DNA from 2 places in the Streptomyces sp. NPDC096136 genome. Region 1 is predicted to be linked to the other one. Evidence: riboswitches for the same ligand, from Rfam matches in the RefSeq annotation. Region 1 holds a riboswitch; the other holds the start of a gene.

Region 1 (3,541 bases):
CGCAGCGCGCCGTCGTAGCCGCGCCCCGCCAGCCCCTCCTGGAGCCGGGCGGCGCGGTCGAAGGCCCGGACGAACGAGGTCGCCGCGAGCCCCGCCACCGAACGCCAGGCGGCCGCCCGTCCTGCCTGTCCGAGCCGGGCCGCCTGGGCCCGGCGGACCTGCGCCAGGGAGTCCAGCAGCAGGAAGCCGATCCGGTACATGACGAGGGCCACGTCGACCACGGGCGCGGGCACCCCGGCCCGCACCAGCCGGGGCAGTACGTCCGAGACCGGTGTGGTGAAGGCGAACAACAGCACCCCGAGGGAGGCGGCCGAGGTGCGCAGCAGCAGGTCCAGCGCGTGCCGGGGCCCGTCCGGGGCGGGCGCGAGGAAGCCGTCCGGGCCGCCCACCGACACCAGCAGCGGCAGCGCCCCGGTGACGCAGAACCCGAGCGGGACCCGGAAGGCCCGCCACAGCTGCCGCCCGGCCACCCCGGCGGGCCCCAACAGCACGGCCAGGGTCGCGGCGGCCACCAGCGGCCCGCCGGGCCACGGGGGCAGGCACACCGCGGTGACGGTCAGACCGAACCCCAGGAGGGCCTTCTCCAGCGGATGGCGGCCGCGCCAGCGGCTGCTGTGCGCCGCGACGTCGATGGGCAGCACCGGCTACGGCTCCCGCGCGGGCTCGGCGGGGGACTGCGCCTGCGCGAGGGCCTGCGCCGCGCCCTGGCGGCGGCCCCTGCGGACCCCGAAGTAGTACGCGAGCACGCCCGCGCCCAGGGCCGCCTGGAGGGCGAACAGCGCGGACTCGATCTCGCCCGAGGGGGGTTCGTACAGCGGGGAGAACCAGGGTTCGTAGTCCGGCTCGAGCTCGGTGATGGCCGACTCCGCCTGGGCGTCGGCGCCCGCGAAGGGCTCCTCCTTGCCCTCGCCGAGCCCCAGCGCGAGCGGCAGCACGGCCAGCGCCGCCACCAGGAGCAGCAGCAGGGTGTTGATCTTGGCGTTCCTGCTCATCAGGCGGCCGCCTCCTCGGTCCGCTTCGTACCGGCCAGCCTGGCGACGCCGAGCCGGACCAGGTCCGACGTGCTCGACTGCATCAGCAGCCGCATCACGAGCACCGTCAGCAGCCCCTCGCTGACCGCGAGCGGGATCTGGGTGAGGGCGAAGATGCCCGCGAACTTCTCCAGGGACCCCAGGAAGCCGCTCGCCGGGTCCGGGAAGGCCAGCGCCAGCTGGACCGAGGTCACGCAGTAGGTGACCAGGTCGGCGAAGAAGGCCCCGAAGAAGACGGTGACCATCAGCGGCGCACCGGACTTGCGCAGCAGCCTGTAGGCCGCGTACCCGGCCCAGGGCCCGGCGATCGCCATCGAGAAGACGTTGGCGCCGAGGGTGGTGAGGCCGCCGTGCGCCAGCAGCAGCGCCTGGAACAGCAGGGTGATCGTGCCGAGCACCGCCATGACGGGCGGCCGGAACAGGATGGCGCCGAGCCCGGTCCCGGTGGGGTGCGAGCAACTGCCCGTGACCGAGGGGATCTTCAGGGCGGACAGGACGAACGTGAACGCTCCGGACGCGCCGAGGAGCAGCGTGCTCTCCGGGTGGGACTTCACCTCGCGGGTCAGGGCGCGGACCCCGTGGACGACGAACGGGGCGGACGCGGCGCCCCAGGCGGCCGCGTGCAGCGGGGGCAGGAACCCCTCGGCTATGTGCATGAGTTGGGAGACCTCTCCAGCACCTCGTGGATGGACGTACGCGCCCCGGCCGGTCTCCTGGCTGACGGGTACTGCCGCCCCGGCTCCGCCTTCCCGGGTCCGTACGGTCTCCCGTGCGGACCCAGTGGCTCCCGCAAGGGGGTGGAGCTGGACTTCCCGATCACAGTGGCGAGGGCCGCACCGGTTTCGCACCGGTTTCCCGAACACCAAGGCCAGCTGACCCTAGTCGTCCGCACGGACCGGTATCAACCCGGACCGATCCGGCCGATCGGATGGCCGAATTCCGATTCCTCCCCCGGACGGCCGCCGAGCGCTGGCGGGGCCGGCGGCCGGCCCGCAGGGTGGGGGCGTGCCCGACTTCGACTACTCCGACCTGTCCGCCGTCTTCGTCAACTGCACCCTCAAGCGCTCGCCCGAGACCAGCAACACCGAGGGGCTGATCTCCAAGAGCCGCGCCGTCATGGAGTCGGCTGGGGCCCGGACCTCGCTGATCCGCGCCGTCGACCACGACATCGCCACCGGCGTCTGGCCGGACATGACCGACCACGGCTGGGAGAGCGACCAGTGGCCGGTGCTCTACAGCCAGGTCATGGACGCCGACATCCTCGTGCTCTGCGGCCCGATCTGGCTGGGCGACAACAGCTCGGTCATGAAGCAGGTCATCGAGCGGCTCTACGCCTGCTCCTCGCTGCTGAACGACAAGGGCCAGTACGCGTACTACGGGCGGGTCGGCGGGGCGCTGATCACCGGCAACGAGGACGGCGTCAAACACTGCGCCATGAACGTCCTCTACAGCCTCCAGCACCTGGGCTACGCCATCCCGCCGCAGGCCGACGCCGGCTGGATCGGCGAGGCGGGGCCCGGCCCCTCGTACCTGGACCCGGGCTCGGGCGGCCCCGAGAACGACTTCACCAACCGGAACACGACGTTCATGTCGTGGAACCTGATGCACCTCGCGGCGCTCCTCAAGCGCGCCGGGGGCGTCCCCGCCCACGGCAACCAGCGCTCCGCGTGGGACGCCGGCTGCCGTTTCGACTTCCCGAACCCGGAACACCGCTAGGGAGGGTCCTCAGCAGGTGTTCGGGTGCGCGACGTCCACCACGAGCCGCTCGGGCGCCTGCAGGACGGAGGTGCTGTAGGCGGGCTTGGTGTCGAAGGCGGCGCCGAAGGTCACGTACCCCTCGTAGTCGCCGGTCAGGGCGAGGCCCTTGAGCTTGCTCAGGCCGATCTGCTGGAGCTTGGGCCCCAGGTAGACGTTGTTGCCCGCCTCGTCGTGGCCGGCGGCGGGGTGCAGGCGGATCTCCAGGAAGTACTTCCCGGGTAGCGGCACGGGCTTGCCCGACCCGTCGTAGACCAGCTGGGAGACGGGCGTGACGGTGAACGGGGGCACGGAGCCCTGGAGGTCGACGACGATCCGGTCGTACGTGCAGTGACCGCCCCAGCGGGCGTTGACGACCAGCGGGGTGGCGGAGCGGACGGCCGCCGGGGCGGCGGCCGAGGCCGGTGCGGCGAGCGCGAGCCCTGCGGTCAGCAGGGCACCCGTGGCCAGGGCCACGAGCCGGCGGCGGTGCGGGTGGTGACGCATGGCGTCCCCCCGATCCTCTGAGACGGGGACTGACTGTCATCCGGTAGGACATCCCCGGGGGCCGTGCGGTTGCACGGGGCGGCCCGGCCGCCTCAGAAGGTCAGCAGCGCGCTCAGCTCCGCGTCCAGGTCGTAGTGGCGGTGCTCCTCCCCGCGCGGGACCAGCTCGGTCATCCGCCGGCACAGGCCGCGCAGGTCCTTGGCCCGCGCGGAGACCACGCAGCCGTGCTCGCCGTTGGTCAGGGCCAGCAGGATCCGCGGCTCGGTGCC
Region 2 (3,541 bases), on a different contig from region 1:
CCGCGGTGCGGGTGCGGACGGCGGGGTCGTGGGTCAGGGGGGAGGCCGCCCGGGAGGCGAGGGCGGCCCGGTTGGCGGAGAGTTCTCCGGCCACCGCGGCGGTGCCGGACCCGAGGCCCTTCGCCAGGGTGGCGATCTCGGCGGTCTTCTGCCGGGCGAAGGCCAGCCAGCGCAGGATCTGCGGGTCGACGTCCCGCTCCGCCGCCGCGTCGAGCGGGACGTGCAGCAGGGAGCAGGAGGCGGCCACGTCCACCCGGCCGGCCAGGCCCAGCAGGGTGCCGAGGGTGGCCAGGGACCGCTCCAGGTCGTTGACCCAGATGTTGCGGCCGTTCACGACCCCGGCGACCAGGCGCTTGCCGGGCAGTCCGCCGACGGCCGCGAGGTCGTCGAGGTTGCGGGCGGCCGGGCCGGTGAAGTCGAGGGCCAGGCCCTCGACCGGCGCCTTCGCCAGGACGGGCAGCGCCTCGCCCAGCCGGTCGAAGTACGAGGCGACCAGCAGCCTGGGCCGGTCGGTGAGGGCGCCGAGGTCCCGATAGGCGCGGGTGGCCGCGTTCAGCTCCGCCGGGGTGCGGTCCTGCACCAGCGCCGGCTCGTCGAGCTGCACCCACTCGGCCCCGGCGGCGCGCAGGGCCGCGAGGACCTCCGCGTACACCGGCAGCAGCCGGTCCAGGAGGGTCAGCGGCTCGAAGTCCGCCGCCACGCCCGGTGCCGGCTTGGCCAGCAGCAGGTAGGTGACGGGGCCGACCAGGACGGGGCGTGCGGTGTGGCCGAGGGCGAGGGCCTCACCGAGCTCGGCGACCTGCTTCGCCGGATCCGGGCTGAAGACGGTGTCCGGCCCCAGCTCGGGGACGAGGTAGTGGTAGTTGGTGTCGAACCACTTGGTCATCTCCAGCGGCGGCACGTCCTGCGTGCCGCGCGCCATGGCGAAATAGCCGGCCAGGGCGTCGTCGGTGACGGCGGCCCGGTGGCGTGCGGGGATCGCGCCGACCATGACGGTGGTGTCGAGCACGTGGTCGTAGTACGAGAAGTCCCCGGTGGGCACTTCGGTGAGGCCGGCGGCGGCGAGCTGCTGCCAGGCGGTGCGGCGCAGTCCTGCGGCGGTGGCGCGGAGGGCGTCGGCGCCGACGCGGCCCTTCCAGTACCCCTCGATCGCCTTCTTCAGCTCACGGTTGCCGCCCTGGCGGGGGTAGCCGTGGACGGTGGCGCCTGCTGCCGCGGCTGCGGACTCGGTGGTCACGGAGATCTCCTTCACGAGATGGATCCCTGAGATCCCGATGGGACCCGAAGGCGCGAAGGGGTACCGGAAACGGACGGTCGCGACCCCACGCGGCACGCGCGGTCGACCGTCTCGCCGTGTACGCCGACCCGCCCACGAGGTCACCGGGATGTCCGTGCACGGCATGGGGCCGGGCGCGGGCAACGGGCAGGTCTTCGGACTCGCGGGCACGCCTGCCGGCTCTCCTGATCTGCCGGCGGGCCCCTACTGGCCGTCGCTTCCCAGGACCTGACGGTCCCAGTGCGTATGACGGCGGTCGTTCCCGCTCACCGCTGCGGGGCAGTCCCGGATTCCCACCGGGTTCCCTCTTACGACGCATCCCGCCTGGCGGACGGGGCGAACCAGCTGCACCGCCAGCCTACGGGTTCGATCCGGGGCACCGGCAAGGGCGTCCACGTTTCGGACGGCGGCATGAGATGTGCGCCCCGGGCCGGGTGTCACGCGGACAAGGTCGCCACCAGCCAGTCGGTGCCGCTGCCGAGGTGGGCCGAGAAGCGGCGGAGTCGGCCGTCGGCGTCGATCCAGTAGCGGGTGCGGCCCGCGACGGTGCGGGCCGCCTCCCGGGTGGCCCCCGGGGGCGTGGTGGTCGACGGGCCGGCGAACACCGTGACGGGGGTGCCGTCCACCTTCTCGGAGCCGAGGTGGCGGGCGCCGCTGTGGAGCAGCAGTTGGGCGTTGTCGGGGCGGTTCGCGGCCAGGTTGAGCAGGAGGAGGAGCGTGGTGTCGACGGTGGACGCCCGGGCCGTGAGCGGATGCTCGGTCCAGCCGTTCTGGGGTGGGTGGGCGGGGAGGGAGCCGGTCCAGTCGCGCTGCATGGAGACCGTCGTGCGGGTCCAGCTCAGCAGGTGGCGGCCCTGGTCGCGGGCGCCGCCGTCGATCTGGAGGAGGGCCAGGCCCGTGCCGTGACGCCAGTCGAGGCGGCCGGTGAGCCGGGCGGACTTCCCTGGGACGGGGATGTCGGCTGTGACCTGGGCCGTTCCGCGCCGGTAGTTGGCGAACCGGGTGAGGGCGAGCAGTTCGGCCTGGGGGGTGGTCAGGGCGGGTGAGGCGGCTGCGGAGGGCGCGGGGCGCGGCTTCTCCTGGGTGCAGGCCGCAACGCCGAGGAGCGTCAGGAGGGCCAGGGCGATGCCGTAGGCGGAGAGGCGCGGCAGGGTGCGGCGGGGTGGCGGTGTCATCGTGCGGTCCCGCCCTGCCGGGGACGTGCGGCGAGCAGGTCCGGTGCGGGCAGGGGTACGCGGTCGGGGTCGACGTCACCGGGCAGGTGGAGCGCGGGTTCGGCGGGTGCGTTCGCGGCGTCGGGGAGCTGCGGCTGGGCGGGGGGCGGGGTGACGTCGAGGAAGGCGACTCCGGCCGGTGGCGGGGCGGTGCGGGTGGGGGGCGCCGCGGCGGCGGACCGGCTGTTCCCCCCGGGGCAGGGGGCGGTGCGGGTCAGGTCGTCGGGCAGGGTGCGCCGCAGGGTGTTGCCGTGCAGGCAGTTGCCCTCTCCGGGGGCTCGGGTGGACGCCTGGTAGGAGATGTCGACCCCGTTGTCGGACAGTGTGTTGTCTTCGAGCCGGTTGCCCAGGGGAGGTACGTCCTCGTGGGAGGTGAGGACGATACCGGCGCGGGAGTTGCCGCTGACGCGGTTGCGCCGCAGCGTGTTGTGCTGGCCGCCGGCGATGCCGATGCCGATCCCGAAGCCGCCGTCGGCCTGCTCGGGGGTGTCGGGGGCGTTGTTGTCGGCCACCAGGTTGCCGGCGATGACTCCGCCGGTCTGGGGTACGTGGGCTTCCTGGTAGTCGGTGTCGATCGTCATGCCGACCCGGTTGCGGGTGAACCGGTTGCGCAGCACCCAGACGGGTCCGCTGGCGTTGGTGCCCTCGTAGCCGATGGCGTTGTGGTCGGCGATGTTGTCCTGGACGAGCACGTTGCAGGGCTTGCACTGGCCCACGTAGAGGCCGGAGTCGGCGCTGCCGGAGGCGTGGTTGCGCTCGATCACGCCGTTGCGGGCGTTGAACGCGTAGATGCCGTAGAGGCCGTTGGCGTGCGCGGTGACGTAGCGGACGCGGAAGCCGTCGAGGGGAGGGAAGCGGGCCGGGTCCAGGTGCTGGTAGCCGTCGCTGCCGCGGGCGAGTCCGCCGTCGGCGCCGCTCATACCGGTGACCAGGACGCCGTTGAGGAGGTGGTTGGCGACGGTCAGGTTCTCCACGGAGACGCCCGCGGCCGTGACCACGATGCCGTTGGAGCGCCGGCCCTGGCCGTCGATGACGACGCGGTTGCGGTCGG

Evidence for each region. Region 1 has a riboswitch for cobalamin ahead of ACIRBY_RS27230 (energy-coupling factor ABC transporter permease). Riboswitches for the same ligand answer to the same signal wherever they lie in the genome.
Region 2: another riboswitch for cobalamin. It lies ahead of metE (5-methyltetrahydropteroyltriglutamate--homocysteine S-methyltransferase); the one in region 1 lies ahead of ACIRBY_RS27230 (energy-coupling factor ABC transporter permease).

The regions. Positions count from the first base shown of each region.
Region 1 is NZ_JBIWFZ010000015.1:141,112-144,652, forward strand. Features, by position in the region: gene cbiQ (cobalt ECF transporter T component CbiQ) at 1-641, opposite strand, end outside; gene ACIRBY_RS27225 (energy-coupling factor ABC transporter substrate-binding protein) at 645-992, opposite strand; gene ACIRBY_RS27230 (energy-coupling factor ABC transporter permease) at 992-1,687, opposite strand; cobalamin riboswitch at 1,717-1,913, opposite strand; gene ACIRBY_RS27235 (flavodoxin family protein) at 2,037-2,747, shown strand; gene ACIRBY_RS27240 (hypothetical protein) at 2,757-3,272, opposite strand; gene ACIRBY_RS27245 (SsgA family sporulation/cell division regulator) at 3,365-3,541, opposite strand, start outside.
Region 2 is NZ_JBIWFZ010000002.1:304,441-307,981, forward strand. Features, by position in the region: gene metE (5-methyltetrahydropteroyltriglutamate--homocysteine S-methyltransferase) at 1-1,237, opposite strand, end outside; cobalamin riboswitch at 1,426-1,587, opposite strand; gene ACIRBY_RS04450 (hypothetical protein) at 1,714-2,451, opposite strand; gene ACIRBY_RS04455 (nitrous oxide reductase family maturation protein NosD) at 2,448-3,541, opposite strand, start outside.